2 regions of the Peribacillus sp. JNUCC41 genome follow, and region 2 is predicted to be linked to the other one. Evidence: a T-box and tRNA genes for the amino acid it is inferred to sense, from the RefSeq annotation. Region 2 holds a T-box; the other holds one or more tRNA genes.
The links. The T-box of region 2 lies ahead of tyrS (tyrosine--tRNA ligase). A T-box ahead of a tRNA ligase gene usually reads a tRNA of that ligase, here a tRNA-Tyr.
Positions count from the first base shown of each region.

Region 1: it has a tRNA-Tyr gene. The T-box ahead of tyrS (tyrosine--tRNA ligase) is inferred to sense a tRNA for this amino acid. The anticodon was not compared.

Region 1 is NZ_CP062163.1:1,979,728-1,990,176, forward strand. It holds rRNA gene JNUCC41_RS09885 (16S ribosomal RNA) at 1-333, shown strand, start outside; rRNA gene JNUCC41_RS09890 (23S ribosomal RNA) at 511-3,443, shown strand; rRNA gene rrf (5S ribosomal RNA) at 3,518-3,633, shown strand; tRNA gene JNUCC41_RS09900 (tRNA-Asn) at 3,679-3,753, shown strand; tRNA gene JNUCC41_RS09905 (tRNA-Thr) at 3,757-3,829, shown strand; tRNA gene JNUCC41_RS09910 (tRNA-Glu) at 3,861-3,935, shown strand; tRNA gene JNUCC41_RS09915 (tRNA-Val) at 3,946-4,021, shown strand; tRNA gene JNUCC41_RS09920 (tRNA-Thr) at 4,037-4,112, shown strand; tRNA gene JNUCC41_RS09925 (tRNA-Tyr) at 4,131-4,214, shown strand; tRNA gene JNUCC41_RS09930 (tRNA-Gln) at 4,319-4,393, shown strand; tRNA gene JNUCC41_RS09935 (tRNA-Gly) at 4,397-4,468, shown strand; tRNA gene JNUCC41_RS09940 (tRNA-Ala) at 4,492-4,567, shown strand; gene rocF (arginase) at 4,774-5,676, shown strand; gene JNUCC41_RS09950 (aspartyl-phosphate phosphatase Spo0E family protein) at 5,815-6,000, opposite strand; gene sigW (RNA polymerase sigma factor SigW) at 6,173-6,736, shown strand; gene JNUCC41_RS09960 (anti-sigma factor family protein) at 6,753-7,376, shown strand; gene cdaA (diadenylate cyclase CdaA) at 7,595-8,419, shown strand; gene JNUCC41_RS09970 (CdaR family protein) at 8,412-9,770, shown strand; gene glmM (phosphoglucosamine mutase) at 9,827-10,449, shown strand, end outside.
Region 2 is NZ_CP062163.1:331,352-341,800, forward strand. It holds gene ezrA (septation ring formation regulator EzrA) at 1-1,347, opposite strand, end outside; gene hisJ (histidinol-phosphatase HisJ) at 1,516-2,319, shown strand; gene refZ (forespore capture DNA-binding protein RefZ) at 2,321-2,977, opposite strand; gene JNUCC41_RS01625 (GAF domain-containing protein) at 3,132-3,611, shown strand; gene rpsD (30S ribosomal protein S4) at 4,118-4,720, shown strand; gene tyrS (tyrosine--tRNA ligase) at 4,819-6,075, opposite strand; T-box leader at 6,142-6,358, opposite strand; gene JNUCC41_RS01640 (transglycosylase domain-containing protein) at 6,508-9,504, shown strand; gene acsA (acetate--CoA ligase) at 9,638-10,449, opposite strand, start outside.

The DNA.
Region 1 (10,449 bases), 1.6 Mb from region 2:
TTATGACCTGGGCTACACACGTGCTACAATGGATGGTACAAAGGGCTGCAAACCTGCGAAGGTAAGCGAATCCCATAAAGCCATTCTCAGTTCGGATTGCAGGCTGCAACTCGCCTGCATGAAGCCGGAATCGCTAGTAATCGCGGATCAGCATGCCGCGGTGAATACGTTCCCGGGCCTTGTACACACCGCCCGTCACACCACGAGAGTTTGTAACACCCGAAGTCGGTGAGGTAACCTTTATGGAGCCAGCCGCCTAAGGTGGGACAGATGATTGGGGTGAAGTCGTAACAAGGTAGCCGTATCGGAAGGTGCGGCTGGATCACCTCCTTTCTAAGGATAATTACGAGAGCGCTTTTGTTTTGTTCAGTTTTGAATGAGTAATTCATTCAAATAGGAAAGACAAGCATCACGATGTGATGTCATTCTTTCTGCATTGTTCCTTGAAAACTAGATAATAGATAGAAGGCAATTAATTTTTTTCAAAGCATCTGTAAGATCTTTTTTAACGGTTAAGTTAGAAAGGGCGCACGGTGGATGCCTTGGCACTAGGAGCCGATGAAGGACGGGACTAACACCGATATGCTTCGGGGAGCTGTAAGTAAGCTTTGATCCGGAGATTTCCGAATGGGGAAACCCACTGTTCGTAATGGAACAGTATCTTTACCTGAATACATAGGGTACTGAAGGCAGACCCGGGGAACTGAAACATCTAAGTACCCGGAGGAAGAGAAAGCAAACGCGATTTCCTGAGTAGCGGCGAGCGAAACGGAATTAGCCCAAACCAAGAGGCTTGCCTCTTGGGGTTGTAGGACACTCAACATGGAGTTACAAAGGAACGGGGTAAATGAAGCGACCTGGAAAGGTCCGTCGAAGAAGGTAAAAACCCTGTAGTTGAAACTTCGTTCCCTCCTGAGTGGATCCTGAGTACGGCGGGACACGAGAAATCCCGTCGGAAGCAGGGAGGACCATCTCCCAAGGCTAAATACTCCCTAGTGACCGATAGTGAACCAGTACCGTGAGGGAAAGGTGAAAAGCACCCCGGAAGGGGAGTGAAATAGATCCTGAAACCGTGTGCCTACAAGTAGTCAAAGCCCGTTAATGGGTAATGGCGTGCCTTTTGTAGAATGAACCGGCGAGTTACGATTTCATGCGAGGTTAAGTTGATAAGACGGAGCCGCAGCGAAAGCGAGTCTGAATAGGGCGAATGAGTATGAGGTCGTAGACCCGAAACCAGGTGATCTACCCATGTCCAGGGTGAAGTTCAGGTAACACTGAATGGAGGCCCGAACCCACGCACGTTGAAAAGTGCGGGGATGAGGTGTGGGTAGCGGAGAAATTCCAATCGAACCTGGAGATAGCTGGTTCTCTCCGAAATAGCTTTAGGGCTAGCCTCAAGATGAGAGTATTGGAGGTAGAGCACTGATTGGACTAGGGGCCCCCAACGGGTTACCGAATTCAGTCAAACTCCGAATGCCAAATACTTATTCTTGGGAGTCAGACTGCGAGTGATAAGATCCGTAGTCGAAAGGGAAACAGCCCAGACCACCAGCTAAGGTCCCAAAGTATACGTTAAGTGGAAAAGGATGTGGAGTTGCTTAGACAACCAGGATGTTGGCTTAGAAGCAGCCACCATTTAAAGAGTGCGTAATAGCTCACTGGTCGAGTGACTCCGCGCCGAAAATGTACCGGGGCTAAACGTATCACCGAAGCTGTGGATTGACACCATTGGGTGTCAGTGGTAGGAGAGCGTTCTAAGGGCGTTGAAGTCAGACCGGAAGGACTGGTGGAGCGCTTAGAAGTGAGAATGCCGGTATGAGTAGCGAAAGAAGGGTGAGAATCCCTTCCACCGAATGCCTAAGGTTTCCTGAGGAAGGCTCGTCCGCTCAGGGTTAGTCGGGACCTAAGCCGAGGCCGAAAGGCGTAGGCGATGGACAACAGGTTGATATTCCTGTACCACCTATACATCGTTTGAACGATGGGGGGACGCAGAAGGATAGGGTAAGCGCGCTGTTGGATATGCGCGTCCAAGCAGTTAGGCCGGAAACGAGGCAAATCCCGTTTCCATTAAGGCGGAGCTGTGATGGCGAGGGAAATATAGTACCGAAGTTCCTGATTCCACGCTGCCAAGAAAAGCCTCTAGTGAGATGTAAGGTGCCCGTACCGCAAACCGACACAGGTAGGCGAGGAGAGAATCCTAAGGTGTGCGAGAGAACTCTCGTTAAGGAACTCGGCAAAATGACCCCGTAACTTCGGGAGAAGGGGTGCTTTTTAGGGTGAATAGCCCAGAAAAGCCGCAGTGAATAGGCCCAGGCGACTGTTTAGCAAAAACACAGGTCTCTGCGAAGCCGCAAGGCGAAGTATAGGGGCTGACACCTGCCCGGTGCTGGAAGGTTAAGGGGAGAGGTTAGCGCAAGCGAAGCTTTGAACCGAAGCCCCAGTAAACGGCGGCCGTAACTATAACGGTCCTAAGGTAGCGAAATTCCTTGTCGGGTAAGTTCCGACCCGCACGAAAGGTGTAACGATCTGGGCACTGTCTCAACGAGAGACTCGGTGAAATTATAGTACCTGTGAAGATGCAGGTTACCCGCGACAGGACGGAAAGACCCCGTGGAGCTTTACTGCAGCCTGATATTGAATTTTGGTACAGCTTGTACAGGATAGGTAGGAGCCTGAGAAGCCGGAGCGCTAGCTTCGGTGGAGGCGTTGGTGGGATACTACCCTGGCTGTATTGAAATTCTAACCCGCGCCCCTTATCGGGGTGGGAGACAGTGTCAGGTGGGCAGTTTGACTGGGGCGGTCGCCTCCTAAAGAGTAACGGAGGCGCCCAAAGGTTCCCTCAGAATGGTTGGAAATCATTCGTAGAGTGTAAAGGCACAAGGGAGCTTGACTGCGAGACCTACAAGTCGAGCAGGGACGAAAGTCGGGCTTAGTGATCCGGTGGTTCCGCATGGAAGGGCCATCGCTCAACGGATAAAAGCTACCCCGGGGATAACAGGCTTATCTCCCCCAAGAGTCCACATCGACGGGGAGGTTTGGCACCTCGATGTCGGCTCATCGCATCCTGGGGCTGTAGTCGGTCCCAAGGGTTGGGCTGTTCGCCCATTAAAGCGGTACGCGAGCTGGGTTCAGAACGTCGTGAGACAGTTCGGTCCCTATCCGTCGCGGGCGCAGGAAATTTGAGAGGAGCTGTCCTTAGTACGAGAGGACCGGGATGGACGCACCGCTGGTGTACCAGTTGTCTTGCCAAAGGCATAGCTGGGTAGCTACGTGCGGACGGGATAAGTGCTGAAAGCATCTAAGCATGAAGCCCCCCTCAAGATGAGATTTCCCATGGCGCAAGCTAGTAAGATCCCTGAAAGATGATCAGGTTGATAGGTCAGAGGTGGAAGCGTGGCGACATGTGGAGCTGACTGATACTAATAGATCGAGGACTTAACCAACGCTTTAAAAAAATGAAATACCTTCTTATTATCTAGTTTTGAAGGAATGAAAATTCTTCAAAAAATGAATATAGTCTGGCAATGATGGCGAAGAGGTCACACCCGTTCCCATTCCGAACACGGAAGTTAAGTTCTTCAGCGCCGATGGTAGTTGGGGGTTTCCCCCTGTGAGAGTAGGACGTTGCCAGGCTATTCATTTAAATCTTTAAATGGGTTTTAGGAAACATTATATTATTCCGCAGTAGCTCAGTGGTAGAGCATTCGGCTGTTAACCGAACGGTCGTAGGTTCGAGTCCTACCTGCGGAGCCATATGCTTCCATAGCTCAGTAGGTAGAGCACTTCCATGGTAAGGAAGAGGTCAGCGGTTCGAATCCGCTTGGGAGCTTCCCAATCTATCTATGAACGCAAAACAGATCGGCCCGTTGGTCAAGCGGTTAAGACACCGCCCTTTCACGGCGGTAACACGGGTTCGAATCCCGTACGGGTCACCATTTTAAATCCGGAGGATTAGCTCAGCTGGGAGAGCATCTGCCTTACAAGCAGAGGGTCGGCGGTTCGATCCCGTCATCCTCCACCATTTCATTCTTTACTTGCCGGTGTAGCTCAACTGGTAGAGCAACTGACTTGTAATCAGTAGGTTGGGGGTTCAAGTCCTCTTGCCGGCACCACTTACAACCATATATTGCGGAGGGGTAGCGAAGTGGCTAAACGCGGCGGACTGTAAATCCGCTCCTTCGGGTTCGGCAGTTCGAATCTGCCCCCCTCCACCATTTTAATAAAATCCTGTGGATTAGTTATATATTCTCTGTATTGGGGAAGTATATGATTACCACCTTTTTATTTTGTTGAATATTAAACATTGCATATCATATATTGGGCTATAGCCAAGCGGTAAGGCAACGGATTTTGATTCCGTCATGCGAAGGTTCGATCCCTTCTAGCCCAGCCATTTGCGGAAGTAGTTCAGTGGTAGAATACAACCTTGCCAAGGTTGGGGTCGCGGGTTCGAATCCCGTCTTCCGCTTAATAAATTTTAAATCCCTTAAAGGGGCCTTAGCTCAGCTGGGAGAGCGCCTGCCTTGCACGCAGGAGGTCAGCGGTTCGATCCCGCTAGGCTCCACCATCAACTACATACACCAAAACTTACGTCTTAAGCCAAAAGTGGTTTAAGACTTTTTTTTGTTTAAGACATGTTTGGGTAAGCTAATCCCCAGAAAGATCTTATTTCACAAATAACATATATGATAGGAACGTGCATCTTTATACATGGGAATGTCGAGTTGAACCAACCGGCATATACGATATAAAATGATGGAAAGGGGGAATTGTATGTCTATTCAGAAAATTTCCGTCATCGGACTGCCTATGGACCTTGGTCAAGCAAGGCGTGGGGTGGATATGGGACCTAGTGCCATTCGCTGCGCAGAGATTATCGAGCGTCTTGAAAAGTTGAATATAGAAGTGGAGGATTTAGGAGATATCATTGTAGGGCGTCCTGAAAACGCAGATGAGCCTGGGACAAATCTAAAAAACCTACAGCTTGTAGCGAAGGGTAACTCCCTGTTAGCAACAAAAGTTGATGAAATAATAGAAGGGGGTTCCTTTCCGCTTGTATTGGGAGGAGACCATTCCATAGCTATAGGTACACTGGCAGGAGTCGCAAAGCACTATGAAAATGTGGGTGTGATTTGGTACGACGCACATGGGGATCTAAATACGGAGGATACTTCACCATCAGGGAATATACACGGTATGCCCCTAGCTGTCAGTATTGGGCTTGGACATCCGGACCTAATCAATATCCATGGTTTTGCTCCAAAAGTGAAACCGGAAAACATCGTAATAATTGGAGCAAGGTCATTGGATGAAGGCGAAAAAGAACTTATCCGTGAGAAAGGGATTAAAGTATACACGATGCATGAGATCGACCGCATGGGAATGACACGGGTGATGGAGGAATGCATTGATTATTTAAGGGAAAGAACGGATGGCGTCCACCTGTCATTGGATTTGGATGGAGTTGACCCTACAGATGCACCCGGAGTGGGGACACCGGTGATTGGTGGTATAAGTTATCGGGAAAGTCATTTGGCCATGGAATTGCTTGCGGAATCCAACTTGATTACATCAGCTGAATTCGTTGAAGTGAATCCAATTTTAGATGAGCGGAATAAGACGGCGATCGTTGCCGTGGCCCTAATGGGTTCGCTATTTGGAGAAAAATTATTATAACCGAAAAAATAAAAGAAACAGTAACCGGCTTGTAATGGGTTACTGTTTTTTATATGCTAGAAGACGTAGGTTTATTTACTAGGGCGTATGTAACAGGAACATATCTATAGATAATTGGTTGCAATCGTAAATCCATATTCACTTGAGGGCACTTCTGTTATTGAGATCTCCATTTTTAGTTAAATGGATGTATTGGATGATTAAAGAATCCAGTTTACTGCTAACTTCAACAACTTCATTATCCACCATCGAAGAACGGGAAGCCAAAAACATCATTTTCTGTCTGTATTGTTCAATATGGACTAAAATTTGTTCTGCAGTCATATAGAGAAACACTCCCTTAGATTTTACAATTTCTTACTATATAGCCCTGTTTTTTTTTTCTTAAACATAAAATGTAAAACTTTGTTAAAATTAATGTATTAAATTTTTGAAACCTTTTAGCTTACGATTCGTAGTAATCGTATAGCCGCATGAGCGGGGGTAATACCGGAAAATGGATGCACTCATTAAAGAGAGAATTAATCAAGTATTAAAGGGAGACCATAATGCATTTGGAGAAATTGTCGAAATATACAAGGACAAAGTGTTCCAAATATGTTTCAGGATGCTCGGAAACAGGCAAGAAGCAGAAGATTTGGCACAAGAGGCCTTTGTAAGGGCCTACGTGAATATTCGAAGTTTCAATATACAAATGAAATTTTCTACATGGTTATACCGGATTGCGACCAATCTTTGCATTGACCGGCTTCGCAAGAAAAAACCGGATTACTATTTAGATGCAGAGGTGGCAGGAACAGAGGGATTGAATATGTATTCCCAAATTGCATCGGATATGGCGAAACCCGAGGAAGAGGTTGAATCTTTAGAACTACAGGAAACCATTCAAGTGGAAATAATGAAATTGCCCGAGAAATACCGGTCGGTAATCGTATTGAAGTATATTGAAGAGTTATCCCTAAAGGAAATCAGTGAAATACTCGATTTGCCTGTCGGTACGGTCAAGACGAGGATACATCGTGGTCGGGAAGCCTTGCGTAAACAACTACGCCATTTATAAAAAGAAGGTGAGAAAAATGAACTGCCATGAGGAAATCATTGAATATATGCATGATTATTTAGATGAGGACATCAAACCGGAGCATAAAGAAGTTTTACGGGAGCACTTGCATAACTGTGCTGAATGCCGGGAGTACTTTCATGAAATGAAAAAGGCGGTCGCTCTTGTACAAAGCACTTCCCATATAAAGGCCCCGGATGACTTTACAGCAAAGGTTATGGCTCAATTGCCAAAGGAAACGAAAACAACAGGTGCCAAACGTTGGTTCAAAAGCCATCCCTTCATGACAGCGGCAGCGATGTTCATCATATTGATGACAGGATCTGTTTTCTCCACTTATAATCAGGACGAACATTTTTCAGTATCAAAGCAGCCTAACTTAGTGGTTGAAGGTGAAACGGTGATTGTGCCTGAGGGTGAGACAATCAAGGGGAATGTGGTAGTTCAAAATGGTAACATTCAAATAGATGGTGAAGTAGAGGGAGATGTGACAGTCATAAATGGGCATAAATATATGTCAAAAGCAGGGAATGTGACTGGAAGCATCCATGTTATTGACCAAGCTTTTGAGTGGATGTGGTATAAAGTAAAGGATACTGCAACCTCGTTGGTTCCTGCTAAAGAGGAGGGAAAGGAATAAGGAATAGAAGCTGGGAGAGGGCACCGTTTTTTCATTTACGGTGACTTCGCTCAGCTTTATTTTTTAAGGGAAGGGGACCCTTTTACATGATTCGTTTTTCCTATGTAAATTTCTCACACTAGTTTTTAGATGTATCATTTAAAAAATGGTATACTATTAAGGTTATCGTATAAAGATTGTAATTTGTATTTGGAGTAATACTGACTGGAGGAAACAACATGTCTTTAACCAACTTGACTGTTTGGGACTATGTAGTAAATTTCATTGATATTCTCCTTGTATGGTTTGTGATATATAAATTGTTAACTATTATTCGGGGTACAAAGGCTATTCAGCTGCTAAAAGGAATTTTTGTAATTGTCATTGTAAAAAGCTTAAGCAACCTGTTTGGTTTCAATACACTCGGATGGTTAATGGCACAAGTCATGAATTGGGGAGTATTGGCGATTCTCGTCATTTTTCAACCTGAACTGAGAAGAGCACTTGAACAATTAGGACGCGGGAAGCTCTTTGCAAGGGGCACCGTTCCGGAAGAGAATCAGCAAGAGCGTTTAGTCGAAGAAATCCTAAAGGCGTCCACCTATATGGCAAAAAGGCGGATCGGAGCCTTGATTACTATAGAAAAAGGTACGGAGCTAGGGGATTATGTTGAAACGGGGATACCTCTAAAATCCTATATTTCTTCAGAACTGCTCATTAATATCTTCATCCCTAATACGCCGCTCCATGATGGCGCAGTTATTTTGCAAAATAACCAGGTGGCAGCTGCAGCTTGCTATTTGCCATTATCAGAGAGTCCATTCATATCAAAGGAACTTGGAACGCGGCATAGGGCAGCCATAGGCATGAGTGAAGTTACGGATAGTCTTACGATTGTCGTTTCAGAGGAAACGGGAGGGATATCCGTCACTAAAAACGGGGAACTTTACCGCGATTTGAATCAAGAATCATTTAGGGCCATGCTTACAAGTGAACTGGTAGTGGAAAACATCAAATCAACTTCCTCAAGCATCTTTAACTGGAGGGGGAAAAAGAATGGATAAATTCACCAATAGCGCTTGGTTTATGAGAATCGTAGCTTTTGCCTTGGCGGCACTTTTATTCATTTCCATTAACTTTGAGATGGAGTCGGATAAGAAATCCCTTGGTTTATCGACTGCCCCTGAAATCAGCACGGAGACCATTGAAAATGTACCGGTCGAAGTGTACTATGACCGTGAGAATCTAGTGGTGAGCGGAGTGCCGGAGACGGTTGATGTTACTCTAAAGGGAGCAAAAAGCTTATTGATCAATGCGAAAAACCAAAGGGACTTTAAAGTGTATGTAGACCTTTCCGATCCTGCAATCTCAATGGGGGACAGAACTGTCACATTTAAAATAAGTGATTTGAATGAAAAGTTAGTGGCTACGATCGATCCGGAATATGCAGAAGTCAACGTTCAGGAACGGGTGACGAAGGAATTCTCCGTTGAAGCCGAGTATAATAGCTCTTTACTTGAAGAGGGATATACCGCTGGCCAGCCAACAGTCAGCCCGAAAACTGTCAAAATAACGGGTGCTAAAGATGCGATTGAACAAATTTCCTATGTAAAGGCAAACCTTGAAATAAGTAAGGGGCTTAATGAAACGGTGAACGGCAAGGCAACAGTAAAAGCCCTGGACAGGGACTTGAATAAGCTGGATGTGACGATCGAGCCATCTACTGTTTCAGTTTCCTTAAAAGTGAGCATTCCTTCCAAGACGGTGTCGATAGCACCGAAGCAAACTGGCAAGGCAAAGGATGGCATCAGGATCACAAGTATGAGTGTCGACCCGAAAGAGGTCACCTTATTTGGTTCGGAAACGGACCTTGAGAAAATAGATGTAGTAAATCTTCCTGTAAATATCTCGAAAGTTGATGGTGATACAGAACTGGAACTCGATCTTGATAAACCGGAAAGTGTACAAAAAATGTCCTTGGGTAAGGCAAAGGTCAAGATTCGTACAGAGAAAGTTGATGTGGATGAAGATAATGCAGAGCCAGTCGTAGAAGAGGAAAAACCAGAAACCGAACAAAAACAAGAAGAAAAAGTAGTCGAAGAAGAAGAGAAAGAAGATGAACCGGCTGCCATAGAGTCTAAAACCTTCAACAATATACAAATAGTGCCTGTGGGCATACAGGATGACCAAAATGCCGAATTGGAATCCGATGTAACCAGCATCACTTTGCTTGGTGAGGCGGATGATTTGAAGAAAATAACTAAAGACGACATTAATCTTACAGTAGATGTGAGTAATTTAGATGAAGGTACGCATGATGTGGATTTGGCGGTAACAGTGCCTGAGGGAGTGGAATGGGAACTGGATTCTAAAACGATTTCGGTCACCATCACACAGAAAGACGAAGAGACATGACCTTCCTTTAACATCATCATTAAATTCAGTAACGATTCGAAGAAGGAGCGATAAAGATGGGTAAATATTTTGGAACAGACGGAGTCAGGGGTATAGCGAATAGCGAATTAACACCGGAGTTGGCATTTAAACTAGGCCGTTTTGGTGGCTACGTGCTTACTAGAAATACAGAAAAACCCAAAGTGCTGATAGGACGCGATACTCGAATTTCAGGTGAAATGCTGGAAGGTGCGCTTGTTGCCGGTCTTTTATCCATTGGAGCTGAAGTGATGCGCCTGGGTGTCATTTCGACACCGGGAGTTGCCTATTTAACAAAGGCCTTAAGTGCTGAAGCAGGTGTCATGATTTCCGCTTCTCATAATCCGGTAGCGGATAATGGGATTAAATTCTTTGGACCGGATGGGTTTAAGTTATCCGATGATCAAGAAGCGGAAATTGAAACACTATTAGATAAGGAAAAGGATGAACTTCCACGCCCTGTAGGCGGGGATTTAGGCCATTTGAACGATTATTTCGAAGGAGGGCAAAAGTATCTCCAGTACTTGAAACAATCAGTGGATGAAGATTTTACAGGCATTCATGTTGCTCTTGATTGTGCACATGGGGCGACATCTGCCTTGGCCATGCATTTGTTTGCAGATCTTGATGCAGACATCTCTACGATGGGAGCATCGCCCAA
Region 2 (10,449 bases):
CTGAAGCACCACTTTATATTCTTCTGGAAGACCTGGAATATTGCTTTTTGCAATTAAACGTCCAGTATCGACCATTTTGCGCTTCAATTCGGCCAATGCATCCCTGGCATCCATTTCATCTTTTCGCAAAGCCTGTAATTTAAGGGTAAAGTCTTTCTGATTTTCCTGCAATTCCTTCAGCTGTTCCGACAGTCCCTGCATCTCTTCGCTGATAAGGGAGCTTGCCATCACATTATCCTCCATTTTCAAGACAAGCAATTGATGGCGTTTCGAAATCTGGGCAATCTGCTTTTCCATTTTCCGTTGTGCATCAAGCTCATTTTCCGTCAAATGATAGGTGTGTTGAACATGTATGGTTTCAACTTTAAGTTTATCGTTTTCATATTCAAGGTCACTTAACGTTTTTCTGAGAACTTCATCATTTTTCAAGATATACTGTTTTGAAAGTACTTCTTTTTCCAAAAGGTCATAAAGAACCTCGATGCTTTCGCGCATTTCTTTAATGCCTTTTTCCACGGCTTCCGTTTCGGCATTGTCCAATTGTGTTTTATAAAGTTCCAGTTCTTCCTCAAGCCGTGATATTTCCTGCTCGAATTGGATATGGCTCAACAGATACCCTTGTCCTGACATCTCCTCATAACCATCCTTCAATTCCTGAAGCTGGGAATGCAGCTCTGATTGGCTATCCAACAATAATTTTGGGAGCATTTCCATTTTAACTGACAGAACCGCCAATTTTTCCTTAATGGATAGAACTAGCTCCCTCGCATTCAAATAATTGCCGTTCACGGTCTCTTCTTCATACTTCTGGAGGATTTGCAATACTTCATCCAAGGAATTTTCCAGCTTATCAGCCGCTTTCCCATAATTATGCCTGTGCGCAAGCAGGGATTTCTTCAATTGACGGTAGGATTCTTTGATATCCTCAATTTCCAATCGATTCTTTTCCTCACTGCCTACGAGTTCATTCAGTTCATATAAGATCTTTTTGATCATTTCCTCGATTTCATTCAGCTTGACTGTAATTTTGCGCTGTACCTCTTTTGATCGGCTGAAACGGTATTTATCGACGAATTCCTCGGCATCGAATAAAAGCTCTTCGACTTCGGGCATATGATCCGTAATGATGGCGTCCCATTCAATTCGCCAGTTTTCGAACATTTCCTCTGTTTCACCTGTCATGTTCAATTGTTTGACTTTAGAAAGCTCTTCCAGCACGGGGCGGTGCGTGATGCTTATTTTCCAGGATTCCAGTCGATCGATTTCTTTAAAATATCTCTTTTTGAAAAAATAACCCCAAATGATGAAAATCAAAATTAATACAATTACCCCAATTATGTAATCCATGGTAAGCCCCCTGTTCTAGTCCTTACAGTCTTGCTCGTTTATATATCAATTTTATAAATGTTAAATTTAATGCTTTTATGATACCATGTTAGCAATAATTTTTGACGAGAAAAATGATTTTTTTGTAGAAAATTGCTACAAATACCTGTTTTTTGGGAGGGAAGAACCATGAAAGCTGACGGTCATGTGCACACTCCGTTTTGTCCACACGGCTCTACGGATAAATTCGATGAATATATTACGCGGGGAATCGAGCTAGGATTAAAGGAAATCACATTTACGGAACATGCTCCATTGCCAAGGAATTTTCAAGATCCTACGCCTGAAAAAGACAGCGGCATGGACGCTGCCCTGCTCCTGGATTACTTTCAAGAGCTCCGCGTACTGAAAGAACGCTATAAAGACAAAATCCTGATCAAAACAGGCCTGGAGGTTGACTTTATAGAGGGGTATGAAAATGAAACAAAAGCATTCCTCGACGAAATCGGTGAATTCCTTGATGATAGTATACTTTCCGTCCACTTCATCAAGCATCAAAACAGTTGGCATTGCATCGATTTCAGCGATGATGGGTTTAGTGAGATTGCCAATGAACTAGGTTCAGTGGAATCGGTTTATACCAAATATTACGATACACTGGAAAAATCAATAGAAGCTGATTTAGGCATATATAAACCAAAACGGATCGGGCACATTACGCTTGTCCATAAATTCCAGCATCGATATCCGCCGGCATCAAGTTTTGACGAGCGGGTTTACAAGGTTCTCGATATGATCAAGGATCAAAGGTATGAACTGGATTATAATGGAGCCGGGCTTGTAAAGCCGCTATGCGGTGAGCCCTATCCCCCTGAACGATTTGCAAAACGTGCTTTAGATCTCGGCATTCCGCTTATTTACGGTTCCGATGCCCATCAGGCTAAAGATTTGGGTCAGGGCCATCAGGCACTGATTGCAGGGTATAAAGGATAACTCATGTATACACTTCAGGCCGGCCGGCTAACAGTGGCTGGAAGTCTTCGGCATTGAAAAGGGTATCTTGCAGAAAACGTCCGACTTCATTGGCATAAATATTCGTGTAATAGGCTTCCTGCGGGAAGACGTGAAGCACCTCCATCGCATAATGGGTATGCAGGACAGGGGCCGTCAATAAACCCTTCAACTGCAGCATATACATGGGAACGGATACTTGCTGGAAACTCCTGCTCTTGATTCCTTGTTCCAAAATATATTGAAAATAAGACTTTTCCTTAGTAAAATAAGTCGAATGAATTTCGCGGTTTAAATTGGAATCTAGTGAAGATTCCCCATATATGAACCGTGCAGCAAGGAAGTTTTCCCTCTGGAAAGCGAGAATATCCTTTACAAGATTCATCAAGCAATGTTGCGGGCCTTTAAGTTCGAGCAATGTCATGTTCTTCTCAAGGACCAGGATATACTCTTCTAAATAGGAAATGAAGCAGAATTCCAGCAACCCCTGTTTATTCTTGAAATAGTAGGCAATATTTGCAGCGTTCACTTTCGCTTTATTTGCAATATCCCGTATGGATGTAGCATGATAGCCTTTTAAATGAAATAAATGCAATGCAGCTTCCACAATGGCTTGTTTCGTTGGCGTCTGGCGATTCATTCAGGCAATCCCTCGCTTTCTTTGAGACAAGTCTTGTGGACTACTTCTTCACGGAAGAGCCTGAATCCTTTAGTAATTTCTCGACAATTTCCCAACAATAAAGCATCATGATTAGATAGTGCTGTAAAAATATGCGGAAGACAGGTGAACGCTTTTGTTTAATGTCGAAATGTATCAAGGAAAAAAAGAAAAAAACTATGAACTGGTCCAAAAACAACTACTTGCCTTAATCGAAGATGAAACGAACCGGATAGCAAATTTAAGCAATGCGGCAGCTTTACTTAATCTGTTTCTCGATGAGATTAACTGGGTAGGTTTTTATTTATATGAAGAAGGCCAATTAATTCTAGGACCCTTTCAAGGTCTTCCAGCCTGTGTCCGCATTCCAATGGGCAAGGGCGTATGCGGGACTTCAGCTGCAACTGAAACAACCCTGCGTGTAGAGGATGTCCATCAATTCCCTGGACATATCGCCTGCGATGCGGCATCAAGATCTGAAATTGTCATACCGCTCATGAAGGATGGCAAATTGCTCGGTGTCCTCGATATCGACAGCCCGATAACGGACCGTTTCGATGAAATGGATCAGCATGGACTGGAGAAGTTCGCTGAAATCCTTTCCAATCATCTATAAAGTAAAAGGGAGCGGCAAACCTTGCCTGCTCCCTTTTCCATTACTTGTACATGTACCCGTTCCTTCCTGAATTCAGCGACCATTTTGACATTTTCAGCAAAGAAACAGGATTGAACCACCCATGGCATAGGCACCCAAGAAATGTCTCAAACCATCCATAATTTTTGGATTCATTACCTCATTACGCTTACAATGGAAAAAACCTCTCTATAAAATTGCATTTTTTTAATATATTGTCTTTCCTCCTGTGATTCTCTTTATCCATTCCTTAATTAATCACAACTGTCCTTGACTCATTGAGCAGAATATTATACAATACTCCTTGTGTAAAATATTGCAGCCTATGTGACAGCCTTTATGTTCTCATTTTGTTCCTCAATACAGAGGTGTATCTCGTAACTCTCTGCTGCTAGGGCGAAGGTACATGAAAACAAAATGGTCATGATCGTACATTCACACGGTTTTTATTTTACCAAAATAAAAACATTTAAAGGAGGAGTCATCCTATGGCTCGTTATACTGGCCCAAGCTGGAAACTATCCCGTCGTTTAGGAATTTCCCTAACAGGTACTGGTAAAGAATTAGAAAAACGCCCTTATGCTCCAGGACAACATGGTCCTAACCAACGCAGAAAAATTTCTGAATACGGAATGCAACTGCAAGAGAAACAAAAACTTCGTCACATGTACGGAATCACTGAACGTCAATTCCGTTCAATGTTCGACCGTGCTGGCAAACTTAAAGGTGTTCATGGTGAAAACTTCATGATTCTTCTTGAATCACGTCTTGACAACCTAGTTTACCGTCTTGGTTTAGCTCGTACACGTCGTCAAGCACGTCAACTTGTTAACCACGGTCACATCACTGTAGACGGAGGCCGCGTAGACATTCCATCTTACAAAGTGACTCTTGGACAAACAATCGCAGTTCGTGAAAAATCACGCAACTTCTCAATCATCAAAGAATCAGTTGAAGCAACTAACTTCGTTCCTGATTTCCTTACTTTCGATGCTGAGAAATTAGAAGGTACTTTCACTCGTTTACCAGAACGTTCTGAATTGCCTGCTGAAATTAACGAAGCTCTTATCGTTGAGTTCTACTCTCGTTAATAACTTCAAAAAAGCCCATCCTTGGATGGGTTTTTTTTTGCACCTAAACACCTTTGCATGAACAAAGCCCGGCTGGGATTCAGCCGGGCTTTGAATAATCATTTCACTAATGTGTATTTCTTCTTGCCGCGACGAACGAGGATGAACTCCCCTTCAATCTTGGCAGCTTCCGTCACTACATATTGCAGATCAGTCACTTTCTCCCCATTTATGGAGATTGCCCCATTCTGAATATCCTCACGGGCTTGACGCTTGGATGGCGAAATTTTCGCTTCAACGATTAAATCTACCAAACCGATATCTTCTTTGCTTTCACGTTCGAAGCTAGGGACATCTTTAAAGCCCAATTTGATTTCCGCTGCACTTAAATTCTTCACCTCGCCGCTGAATAGGGCGGCAGAGATTTTGATTGCTTGGTCTAGAGCTTCCTGACCATGAATCAAACGTGTCATTTCTTCTCCTAATGCTTTTTGCGCTTTACGCAAATGCGGTTCGGTCTGTACAGATTGCTCTAACTCTTCAATCGCCTCACGAGATAGGAATGTGAAGAATTTCAGGTATTTCACAACATCAGCATCGGCTGTATTGATCCAGAATTGGTAAAATTCATACGGAGTCGTCTTTTCCGGGTCAAGCCAAATCGCTCCGCCTTCCGTTTTACCGAATTTCGTTCCATCCGCTTTCGTTACGAGCGGGATCGTCATACCGAATGCTTTAGCATTCTCATCATTGGATTTCCTGATCATTTCAAGACCGGTCGTAATGTTGCCCCATTGATCACTGCCGCCAATTTGCAATTTACAGTTGAAATTGCTGTATAAATGACCGAAGTCAATTCCTTGTAAGATCGTGTACGCAAATTCAGTAAAGGAAATCCCCGTATCCAAGCGGGAAGCAACCGTATCTTTTGCCAGCATGTAGTTAATGCCGATGTATTTCCCGTAATCACGCAAGAATGTAACCATATCGATTTTACCTATCCAGTCATAGTTATTGACCATGACCGCACCATTATCACCGTCGAATTCAAAGATGTGGGATAGCTGCCCTTTTATGCAGTCTGCATTATAAAGCACTTTTTCCAGTGTTTGCAGCTGGCGTTCCTCTTTTTTACCGCTTGGATCACCGATAAGTCCAGTCGCACCGCCTACTAGCACAAGTGGACGATGACCGTGCTGCTGGAAACGGCGCAATGTCAAGAATGGCAATAGATGTCCGATGTGCATACTATCCGCAGTTGGATCGACACCACAGTATAAAGAAATCTTTTCTTTTTCTAAAAGGTCCTTAAAACCCTCTTCATCCGTTTGTTGATAAATAATCCCTCTCCACTCGAGGTCTTTAAGCAATTCCATTAAATATTCCTCCTCCATCTTAGAAAAAAACCGCAAAAAACACACAAAAACGCCCCTTCATAAATATGAAGGGACGAATGAATTCGCGGTACCACCCAACTTGAGGACATAATATGCCCTCCGCTCAAGACGAATAACGGTCGTCAACCGTTTCCTGCTACTAATCATTTCACAGCAAATGCTCCAGGAAGTAATTCATCATACCATTTGTACCGATTTCCACTAACCACCGGCTCTCTGAAACAGGGATAGTCTGACTACTGGGTCCTATCATCGCAATCATTTCATCATTTTATTGTTGTTAATAAACTTTTATCATACATAAGAATCCTTGTCAACATCACCCTTACGGATTATAGAAAAATAAGAAAGATGCCCTTTCCCCTACCTGTTATATGCTATAATATATGTGATTTCAGGGGGTATGATACGATGAATAATAATCAAAAAGATAGATTTCAAACAGTCTGGAAGCAGCTGACCCGTTTTTTTCAAAATGAAAAAACACAAAAGAACGCGCGGGTTACATACCAAGTCATTTGGAATTTAACGCTGATCCTCATTATTGTCGGGATCCTAGGATTCTCATTCGCCGGCGGCGTCGGAGCCGGCTATTTCGCTGCCCTCGTCAATGATGAGCCGGTACGCTCAAAGGAAGATTTAAAAAAGGACATCTACAATTATGAAGAGACCTCTGAGGTATACTTTGCGGATAACGTATACTTGGGCAAGCTTAAGAGTGACCTTGAGCGTGAAGAAGTGTCCATCGATAAAGTTTCCGAGTATCTTAAAAATGCAGTCATCGCTACAGAAGATGAGTATTTTTATGAACATGACGGGGTTGTCCCGAAAGCCATCCTGCGTGCCATTTACCAGGAATTTACCAATGCGTCCGTCCAATCGGGAGGAAGCACTTTAACACAGCAGCTCATTAAAAACCAGGTACTGACCAACGAAGTATCATTTGACCGGAAAGCAAAAGAAATCCTGCTTGCACTCCGTGTCGAAAAGTTCTTTGAAAAAGAAGAGATTTTGGAAACCTATTTAAACGTCTCCACTCTGGGACGAAATTCTTCCGGTCGTAACATCGCAGGTGTCGAGTCCGCTGCTGAAGGTATTTTCGGCGTGGAGGCCAAAGATCTGACACTGCCCCAATCTGCCTTTATTGCTGGATTGCCGCAAAGCCCTTTTGGCTATACTCCCTATACTCAGCAAGGGAAACTTAAAGATAATCAAGAACCCGGCATTAACCGGATGAAAACGGTTTTAAAACGGATGTATAGTAATGGATACATAACAAAAGAGCAATATGATAAAGCAATCGCATACGACATAACAAAAGACTTTATCGGTAAAAAGGCGTTGCCATCTGAGAAATATCCATGGCTCACCTATGAAATCGAAAAACGCTCCATCGAAATCCTTTCTGTCAGTCTGGCAAAAGAAGATGGATATGAAGAGAAAGATTTAAAGAATGATGATTTAAAAGATCAATATGTAGCACTTGCCGATCGTAAGCTACGTCAAAACGGCTATCAGATTTATACGACGGTCAATAAAAAGGTATATGATAAAATGCAGGAAGTTACGAAAAACTATCCAAATTTCGGATACGATAAAGCGGGTGAGCCCGTTGAAGCCGGGGCTATTCTAATCGAAAATAAAACAGGAAAAATCATCAGTTTCGTAGGTGGCCGTGATTTCAAGCGGGAGCAGACGAATCATGCGACCACATCACTGCGATCAAATGGATCAACGATGAAGCCTTTGCTCGTATATGGTCCTGGCATTGAGTTAGGAAAAATCTCACCTGGAAGCGTATCGGCCAACGTACCCATTTCCATTCCAGCAGGCAGCAAAGCGTGGCGTCCAGGAAACTATGGCGGCGGAAGCTATACGGGAGTAACAACAGCCCGGGAGGCATTGAAGAATTCCTATAATATCCCGGCAGCGCTCTTTTACAAGAAAATAATCAACCTAAGCCCCGCTTCCTATTTGGAGAAGATGGGATTCTCCACCGTGACGAAAGGGGATTACTCCAATCTTGCCATGTCATTAGGTGCCATGGACGAAGGTGTGACCGTTGAAGAAAATGTCAATGCATTTGGCACATTTGCCAATTCAGGGGAGTTCATCGATGCTTATATGATCGATAAGATCGTATCGAAGGATGGCAAGGTCATCTATGAACATAAAGTGAAACCAGTGGAAGTATTCTCTCCTCAAGCCGCTTACCTGACGCTTGATATGATGCGTGATGTCGTAAACAGCGGGACGGCCGCTTCGGTCAGGAACCGACTTGCTTTCTCAAGTGATTGGGCAGGTAAGACCGGAACTTCACAAAACTATTGGGACGCTTGGTTCGTCGCAACCAACCCTAATGTATCATTCGGTACATGGCTGGGTTATGACACACCGAAATCCTTACAAGGGACCTATAATGGTCTAGAATATAATAAACGTAATATGTATTATTGGGCAGATCTGATCAATGCCGCATACAAAGTCGATCCTAAACTCATCGACCCCGATAAGCGGTTTGAAATGCCGGGCGGAATTGTCAGCCGTTCCTTCTGTGGCGTTTCAGGACTGCTGCCTTCAAGTGCATGCCAAAAGGCAGGTCTTGTAAAATCAGATTTATTCATCGCCAAATATGCTCCATCCAGGGCGGATGATAGTTTCATAGATGGACAGTATGTATCAGTCGGCAGCAAACGCTACGCAGCCCTCCCGCAAACGCCTGGCGAATTCACAAGCGGCGGGTTCATGTTGAATCCCGATTCCTATGCAGATATCGGATTGGAATATGTCGATGACCCGGGATCCGTGATTCCTGGAGGCGAAAAATCAGGAAATGTCGTCGGGGCGAAAGCAAAATTGAATGATAATGGCAAAGCACCAGATCCCCTATCCATAACGATCAGTAACGATAAGATTACATGGGGCTTGCATCATGAAGGAGATGTCGTCGGTTATCGTGTCTATAAAGACGGCAAAAAAGTGGCGAGCATCAATGCTGGCGGGAGTCTTGTTTACAAAGTCGGCTCAGGCGGTTCCTATTACGTAACGGCCGTAGACATAGTCGGTAAAGAATCAGCCCCTTCTCAACGTGTTGAAAGCGGCGCTAAAAAGACAGGTTCGAAAGAAGATTCCGCAAAAAATAAAGATGATCGCGGAAAAGATAAAGTAGCTAACGAAGATAAAAAACCGGACTCAAAAGAAAAGAACGGTTCGGATAAAGATAAAGATAAAGATAAAGATAAAGATAAAGAACCAGAAAAAGAAACGGATAAAGATAAAGAGCCAGCTCAAGACAAAGATCAAAACAAGGAAAATACAGATAAAGAAATTCAAGAGACCGACAAAGATCAAGACACAGTCAATGATAAAGAGAAAGAAACGGATAAAGCTGAAGAAGAGGAAGAATGACACTCTTTCTTGAACTAAAACAGGCTGTCGGGTTCGCCCGGACAGCCTGTTTCCTTATAATCTCCCAAAAAGGCATCCATTGTCCCTTTCATGGATGCCTTTTCCTTTTCAATAATCAGCACGGCTCAGTTTCTCAATCCTCCATCGATGATAAATCACCAGTTGGCAAATCAAGTTCCCAAGCTTTCAGGACACGGCGCATGATTTTACCGCTTCTTGTTTTAGGAAGTTTATCCCTGAATTCAATTTCACGAGGTGCCGCATGTGCTGCTAGACCATGCTTTACAAATGTACGAATTTCCTCAATCAACTCTTCGTTTGCATCGTATCCGTCACGAAGAGCGATAAACGCTTTGATAATTTCCCCCCGAACCGGATCGGGCTTACCAATGACCCCCGCTTCAGCTACGGCAGGATGCTCGACCAACTTGCTTTCCACTTCGAAAGGTCCGACTCTTTCCCCTGCCGTCATGATGACATCATCAACACGGCCTTGGAACCAGAAATAACCATCTTCATCCATATATGCGGAATCTCCCGAAACATACCAATCACCAGGCATAAAGTAAGATTCATATTTCGCTTCATTCTTCCAGACCGTCTTCATCATCGAAGGCCAGCCTTTCTTGATGGCAAGGTTCCCCATTCTATGCGGCGGAAGCTCGTTGCCTTGATCATCCACTATCGCCGCCTTCACACCAGGAATCGGTTTGCCCATCGAACCCGGTTTGATTTCCAGGCAAGGATAATTGCAGATGACCTGAGCCCCGGTCTCCGTCATCCACCATGTATCATGGATACGGTGATTGAATACCTTCATTCCCCAGCGCACCACTTCCGGATTCAACGGTTCACCGACACTTAAAATATGGCGGAGAGCGCTTAAATCGAACCGCTTAACGATTTCGTCACCTGCGCCCATCAGCATCCTGAAGGCCGTTGGGG